2 regions of the Lentilactobacillus curieae genome follow, and region 2 is predicted to be linked to the other one. Evidence: predicted binding sites of a transcription regulator. Region 2 holds the regulator's gene; the other holds the start of a gene.
What was found. The regulator Rex, encoded in region 2, represses fermentation and respiration genes when NADH is low (regulators of the CRP and FNR family bind a similar motif). The targets are predictions, from matches to a motif close to TTGTGAANTANTTCACAA.
Positions count from the first base shown of each region.

Region 1: a site for Rex is predicted at 2,152-2,169, ahead of PL11_RS01595 ((S)-acetoin forming diacetyl reductase). Genes of this name have one in related genera too.

Region 1 covers NZ_CP018906.1:283,527-287,330, reverse strand. Annotated here, with positions in the region: gene PL11_RS01610 (AzlD domain-containing protein) at 1-235, shown strand, start outside; gene thiW (energy coupling factor transporter S component ThiW) at 325-828, opposite strand; TPP riboswitch at 871-968, opposite strand; gene PL11_RS01600 (HoxN/HupN/NixA family nickel/cobalt transporter) at 1,016-1,996, opposite strand; gene PL11_RS01595 ((S)-acetoin forming diacetyl reductase) at 2,186-2,959, shown strand; gene PL11_RS01590 (SAM-dependent methyltransferase) at 3,185-3,804, opposite strand, start outside.
Region 2 covers NZ_CP018906.1:1,612,465-1,616,268, reverse strand. Annotated here, with positions in the region: gene groL (chaperonin GroEL) at 1-13, opposite strand, end outside; gene groES (co-chaperone GroES) at 66-350, opposite strand; gene PL11_RS07820 (redox-sensing transcriptional repressor Rex) at 546-1,178, opposite strand; gene PL11_RS07815 (ABC-F family ATP-binding cassette domain-containing protein) at 1,352-3,304, shown strand; gene tsaD (tRNA (adenosine(37)-N6)-threonylcarbamoyltransferase complex transferase subunit TsaD) at 3,362-3,804, opposite strand, start outside.

The DNA of each region.
Region 1 (3,804 bases), 770 kb from region 2:
AAAAATCCCGTTATGGTTTAATGAATGGATGAGATACGTTCCCGTATCTTTGTTCACAGCCTTAGTGGTTAAAGACTTATTCATTAATTCTAGTTACCAAATTTCAATTGTGGATAAAGCCCCTGAATTGGTGGCTGCGGTGTTAGTTATTGGAATTGCGTACTGGACCAGGTCAATGACAATTTCAGTTGTTCTGGGTCTTGCGGCTGTATTTATTCTGGCGGTTTTCATCTAGAATTTGTTAAAAATTTTTTTCAATGAATGATATATGATTCATACAAAAGACGGAGTTACGATATTAAATCGTAACTCCGTCTTATTGTTTTACAGATGATGGCCATTTTTTAGGTGGCCTCTTTTATTCAGCGCCAACAAAATAATATACCCAATAATCACCCCGACGAGTGCACTGAGAAAAAAGCTAGGGATGAATATATAAAGTGCACCTTTGGCTCCCATGAGCCAGCTCGCAACTGGGTAAGCGACAATTGCCCCAATTATTCCGGTTCCAATCAGTTCACCAAATGTGGCAGCCAGGAAGTTCTTGGTTTTTCTGAAGATCCAACCAACAAAGAATGCGCCAATCATACTCCCAGGAAAGGCGAGTACGGTACCAGTTCCCATAATGTTCCGGATAAGTGAGGTAAGGAATGCTTGGGTCAATGCCCACCAAGGTCCTAGCATTACGCCAGAGACTAGATTAACTAAATGCTGAACTGGAGCAACTTTAGCCGCCCCGACACTAAACTCAAACATACTACCACCGACGACTCCGACTGCTGAAAAGATTGCTGTCAAAACAAGTGAATAAAGCCTTTGATTACGCAAAATAAAAATCCTCCAATGTTCGACGACAGTAGGGGATTCTAAAAAAAGAAATCGGCATTTTCTTCCGCTGGCGCTAACCAGATCAAGTTCGAGGGTCCAACTTTCGTTGTCTCAGCCCAAGGGCACCCCTAATGTCATTCGAGTATTTTAATAGGTTTATTCTAGCATGGATATGTAGTTAACGGGGTTAATTTTTGGACTTTTGATGATATTTCCAGGTTAGACCAGCGATACCCCAAGCAATGATGAAGATGAACAGTAAGGTGACTCCAAGTGTATGGAAATCGAGGTGAGTAATTGCCACAATCCATTGGTTATTCCAATTAAAGTTAGAGGCAAGACTTTGCAAAACATCAATTGAACCAATTAGAATCGCCGCAACTGCAGATATTCCAGTAATGATGATGTTGTACTTTATTTTTCGGGATGGAGACGACAAGAACCAACCATATGCAGATGTCATAAAAATTCCATCAAGAGTGTCCATTAAGCACATTCCGGCAGTGAATAGTAGCGGGAACCCAAGCACAATAATGAATGGAACTCCTTTGGTGGCAGCGACGACTGAAGTGGTCATTACCGCAATTTGGGTTGCGGTATCAAAACCAATCCCAAAGAGAAATCCAACAATCATGACTTGCCAGTTGTGATTGATCAGACTGAGAAACTTATTAAGTAACTTAAAGACCCAGTTAGTTTTATCTGCAGGTTTGTCGGGGTTACTTTTGATTAAAGACCACAGTAGATAAACGTTGATTGCTGCCAAGAGGAGAAGGGTGATCCCAGCAATTAAAGTGCCAAATACATGACCGAATTCGGTAATGGAACCTTGAGATTGTTTAGTTAGGTCGACCAGACCAACTGTGAACATGGTCATTAAAAATACGACAATGGAGTGACCAAAGGAGAATGAAAAACCAACTCCGTGGGTGTTTTTACCTTCATTCATCATTTTACGAGTAATGTTGTCGATTGCTGCGATGTGGTCGACATCAAAAGCGTGTGATAGCCCAAGAGTGAAGGATAAGAATGCAAGGGTAATGATTGTTGGGTAATTGCCTGCAAAACTTAAGATTAAGCCAAGCCCCATGGTGAACAAGGCAGTGATTACAGCCCCATATTTTATGATATCCGTGCGTAAAGCGTACTTGTGATATTTGATTTCCATGATTGCCACCTCAAATTGCATTGATACAATATATGGTAGTTCATTTTTATCGCAAGTACAATATATAGGGGCTACATGATTAAGTTGTTTAAAACTGAAAATTGAATTCGAAATTTGGGGGATTGTTTTTCAAAAGAACTGGGGCTAATATATCTATGTTAATAAGTTCACAAATACGGAGGATATACAATGGCAAACAAAGTAGCATTAGTAACAGGTGCCGGACAAGGAATCGGCCAAGCAATTGCTGAAAGATTAGCAAAGGATGGCTTTTCAGTAGCATTAGTTGGTCGTCACTTGGACAAGGTTCAAAAAGTTGCTGACGAAATCAATGGTAACGGTGGTAAGGCACTTGCAATCAAAGCAGATGTTTCTGACCGTGATCAAGTATTTGCTGCAGTTGAAGAAACGGTTGAAAAATTTGGTGACTTCAATGTCATTGTTAATAATGCAGGCCTTGGCCCAACCACTCCAATCGATACAATTACACCTGATGATTTTGAATGGGTATATAAAGTTAACGTTGGTGGAGTTCTTTGGGGAACTCAAGCTGCTCATAAAGCATTCAAGGAATTAGGCCACGGCGGAAAGATTATTAACGCTACCTCACAAGCAGGGGTTGTTGGTAACCCTAATTTGGCACTATACGTTGGAACTAAGTTCGCAATCCGCGGTATTACCCAAACAACTGCTCGTGACTTAGCTTCAGAGGACATCACTGTTAATGCATTTGCTCCAGGAATCGTTAAGACACCAATGATGTTTGACATTGCTCATGAAGTTGGTCAAAACGCTGGTAAGAGTGACGAATGGGGAATGTCAACATTCTCTGATGGAATTGCTCTTGGAAGATTATCTGAACCGGAAGATGTTGCTAACGCTGTAGCATTCTTGGCTGGACCAGACTCAAACTACGTTACTGGTCAAACATTGATTGTTGATGGTGGTATGCAATTCCAATAAAAATTAATGGATTTGAAAAAGGGCTCAAGCTATTGCTTGGGCCTTTTTCGTTTGGAAATCTTTTTAAGTTAGTGATCAATGATTACCGCTTGCGGTCGGCACTTTACCTAGAACGGCTTCCAACCTTAGACTTTTCTCTTAGCTCCAAATTTTGCCTTGCGCACTTCGTTTGCTCAATTCAAAATTTCAAGCTAATGCTCAAAGTCTACCGAGGTTGTCAGCACTCTACCTATACATATATTCCCTCGTCATCGGCAGTGAATGTCCGGCAGCCCCCTTCGACACTAGATACTGCACAACATCAATATTTCCTGACGCAAATGATGCCGCACATGCTTGTAGGTACAGATCCCACATACGGATAAACCGTTCATCAAACATTTTTTCAACTTTGGGACGAGCTTCCAAAAAGTTTTTGTCCCAAATTTCCGTAGTTTTCTGATAGTGACGTCTTAGTGATTCAACATCGAATACTTGCAAACCATTCTCAATGATGTGGTCCAAGTTTTCAGTCAATCCAGGGATGTAGCCTCCTGGGAAAATCCACTTGTTGATCCAACCATTGAATTCACCACCTTGCTGGCGGGTGATTCCGTGAATCAAAGCCACACCATCATCAGTTAGGTAATGTGACACACATTTGAAGTACTCACTGAGGTTTTCCTTACCAACATGTTCAAACATTCCCACAGAAGTTATATAGTCAAATTTAGCATCACCAAGTTCACGGTAATCAGTCAATTTAACCTCAGCAACATCTTGTAAACCAAGACGCTGGATTTTTTCATTTACGTAGTCATATTGTTCTTGGCTAAGTGTTACTCCAACCACACGCAGGTTGTACT
Region 2 (3,804 bases):
TTTCTTTTGCCATTCTTAAATCCACCTCATAAATTATTTTTAATTATTATTAATGGAACTAATCACTATTCAACGATAGCAACAATATCCTTTTCATGTAAAACTAAATAGGAGTTATCTCCGTCTTCAACTTCTGTACCTGCGTATTTGTCGAACATAACTTCATCGCCAGCCTTAACTACTGGTGCAACGGTGTTACCATTGTCCAAAACACGGCCAGATCCAACGGCAATAACTTTACCAGTTTGTGGTTTTTCCTTTGCGTTACCTGCTAACACAATGCCACCAACCGTTTTTTCTTCTTCTTTTTGCGTTTCAATAATAACGCGATCTCCTAATGGTTTTAACACGTTAGTCCCTCCATACTGAATGTTTTTAGCAACATTAGCACTCGTTTGATAAAAGTGCTAATCACTGTTATCAATAATATTATTATCAGTCCTAAAATGCAAGCCTCAACGGTTTAAAAATCAAAAAATTCGCCGACGACATGCAAAAAAGCCAAAATAAAAAAGCCAGAGAGAAACTCTCTGACTTAATGATGCTTACTTTCCAAAGTTTTCAATAAAATAGATCAATGTTTGTAATTCGTTTGTCAAATCAACATTTTGAACCAGAACTCTATCAGGAACTGAAATTCGAATTGGTGTAAAGTTAAGGATTCCCCTAACCCCACCTTCAACTGCTTGATCAGCAACTCCTTGAGCAACTTCTGATGGAACAGTCAAAATAATCACTTGGATTTGTTGTTCCTTTAATTGGTTAGCCAAATCACTAACTGGATAGACAGGAACTCCATCTTGGATTGTATTAACGATACTATCATTTGAGTCAAACGCTGCTGAAATTCTAACATTCCCATCTTTGTGGAAGTTAAAGTTTAACAAAGCGTGACCCAAGTTACCAACCCCGACCAAGCCAACGTTAGTTAAATGTTCTTGGTTTAAAATCTGTTTGAAAAAGTTGAGCAGATTATCAACATCATAACCATAGCCCCGTTTCCCCAACGCACCAAAATAAGAAAAGTCGCGACGAATTGTTGCGGAATCTACTTGAACGGCATCTGCAAGCTCCGTTGAAGAAATTCTTTCTTTTCCAGTGTCATGGAGAATATTTAGATAACGGTAATAAATTGGCAATCGTTTTGCTGTTGCCTTTGGGATATTTTCAGCCGTCACGAGTAATTCCTCCTCAATTTTATTTGCTTATTAAAAAGTTTGTGAATCTCTCTTCACTGTTTATTCTATCATAAGATGAGTGCTTGTGAAAACAATTTCAAATAATATTTGATAGCTTTTTCCAGAATGCTGATGTGTGATAGAATGTTAATACTTAGAAAGGTGGATGCCGCATGATTATTTTGCAGGTCCAAGACGTCGCAAAGCGATTTAATGGCGAAAATATTTTTTCCGGAGTCAACTTAAACATCCAGGAAAAAAGCCGAATCGCATTAGTTGGTCAAAACGGTGCTGGTAAGTCAACCCTAGTAAAAGTAATTATGGGAGAGATGACAGCAGACGAAGGAAGTATCTCAGAAAAGAAAAACCTTACGGTGGGATATTTAGCCCAGGATACCGGCCTTGACTCGAACAAAAACATTTACGATGAGATGGAATCGGTTTTTGATGACCTAAAGAAAACAGAACAAAAGATTCATAACCTGGAAGTACAGATGAGTGAGGAAGGCCCATCAATGAGCCCTGACGACTTTTCTGAGCTCTCCAAGACGTATGACAACCTTCGAGCAGACTTTGAGCAAAATAATGGTTACTCGTACGAAGCTGAGATTCGGGGAGTTCTTCACGGATTCGGATTCGGCGAAGATGACTATGATCACAAAATCAACGAATTATCTGGTGGTCAAAAAACCCAACTTGCCCTCGCTAAACTCCTACTTGAAAAGCCTGATTTATTGATCTTAGATGAACCAACTAACCACTTGGATGTTGACACAATTACTTGGCTTGAGGGTTACATAAAGAACTATTCTGGTTCGTTACTGATAATTTCACATGACCGTTATTTCTTAGATCAGATTGTTAATGAGGTCTATGAAATGGCGCACAAAACTCTCAAACATTATCAGGGAAATTACACCGATTTTGTAAAACAAAAAGAGATGCAGACCGCTACCAGAATGAAAGAGTACGAAAAACAACAGGCAAAAATTGCCAAACTTCAAGAATTTGTGGACAAAAACATCGTCCGGTCTTCGACAACCAAGCAAGCCCAAGCAAGAAGAAAACAACTAGAAAAAATGGACGTTATTGAGAAGCCCGTCGACTACACAAAAGTAGCCCGCTTTGCGTTTACCCCAAGTAAGAAAAGCGGTGAAAACGTGCTCAAGGTGACTAACGCGGCAATCGGCTACGACCACATCTTAAGCGAACCCGTTAATTTTGAAGTTAAACGAAATCAAGCGATTGCCATTGTTGGTCCAAATGGTGTTGGAAAATCAACGTTACTCAAAAGCATTCTGGGAAAGATTCCGTTCATCAAGGGTTCTTCTCACTATGGAACTGGCGTCGATGTGGGTTACTATGACCAGGAACAGCAGAATTTGCACCGTGGTAAAAAAGTCTTAAATGAACTCTGGGACGATCATCCCACCACTAACGAAGGCGATATTCGAAGTATCTTAGGGAGCTTTCTTTTCTCCGGCGATGATGTTGATAAACTAGTTGCCGATTTATCAGGTGGCGAAAAAGCTCGACTATTGTTAACAAAGTTAGCGATGCAACATAATAACTTCCTAATTTTAGACGAACCAACTAACCATTTGGACATAGACAGCCGAGAAGTATTAGAAAAGGCGTTAAAGTCATTTGATGGTACCATCTTGTTCGTTTCTCACGACCGTTATTTCATTAACCAATTAGCTACTTCTACAATTGAAATTTCTGCAGATGGAAGTAAAATTTATCTTGGAAATTATAATTATTATGTAGATAAAAAAGCTGAACAGGATGCATATAAAGAGCGTGAAGAGCAAAAAGAACTTGCAAAAAATCCCCATCTACATGACAAACCCGCAACCACTGATAAGCAAAATTATCAAAACAATAAAGAAGCACAAAAGCAGCTCAGAAAATTAACCAGAGAAGTCGCCGCATTAGAAGAACAAATCGACGACCTTAATAATCAAAAGTCTGAGATTGAAACGCAAATGACCCTTCCCGAGAACTTTAACGATGTCCAAAAGTCAGCCGACTTGCAGACTAAATTAAGTGAAATTGAAGTTGAAATTAGCAAAACAGAAGATACCTGGGAAGAAAAGAGTATCGAATTAGAAAGTTTCAATTAATAATTAGACAAACAAAAAGGTTCCCTAATCAATAACGATTAGGGAACCTTTTTTGAGTTATTTATTCATTAAATCAAATTCAAGAGATGGGTCTGCGTTAAGGGTTGCATCAGCACGGACACCCTGACGGTAAAGCATTTCTCCTGCAGAACCAATCATTGCAGCATTATCTCCGCAAAGTGAGAGCGGCACTAAAACTAACTCAGTGTCTTTAAATGCAGTCAATTCGTCAGTCAACCTTTCGCGAAGTCCCCTGTTTGCAGCAACGCCCCCAGCCAAAATCAATTGGTTTACTGGGAACTCCCGGAGAGCTCGCTTAGTTTTATCAGCAAGAACGTCCACAACTGCTTGTTGGAAACTTGCAGCCAAGTCTTCCCGACTCAGACTTTCGTGAATCTGATCAGCATGATGAACAGTGTTAATAAATGCACTTTTTAGACCACTGAAACTAAAGTCAAAGTTGCTGTCATCATCCATTGCTCTCGGAAAATTAAAGGTAT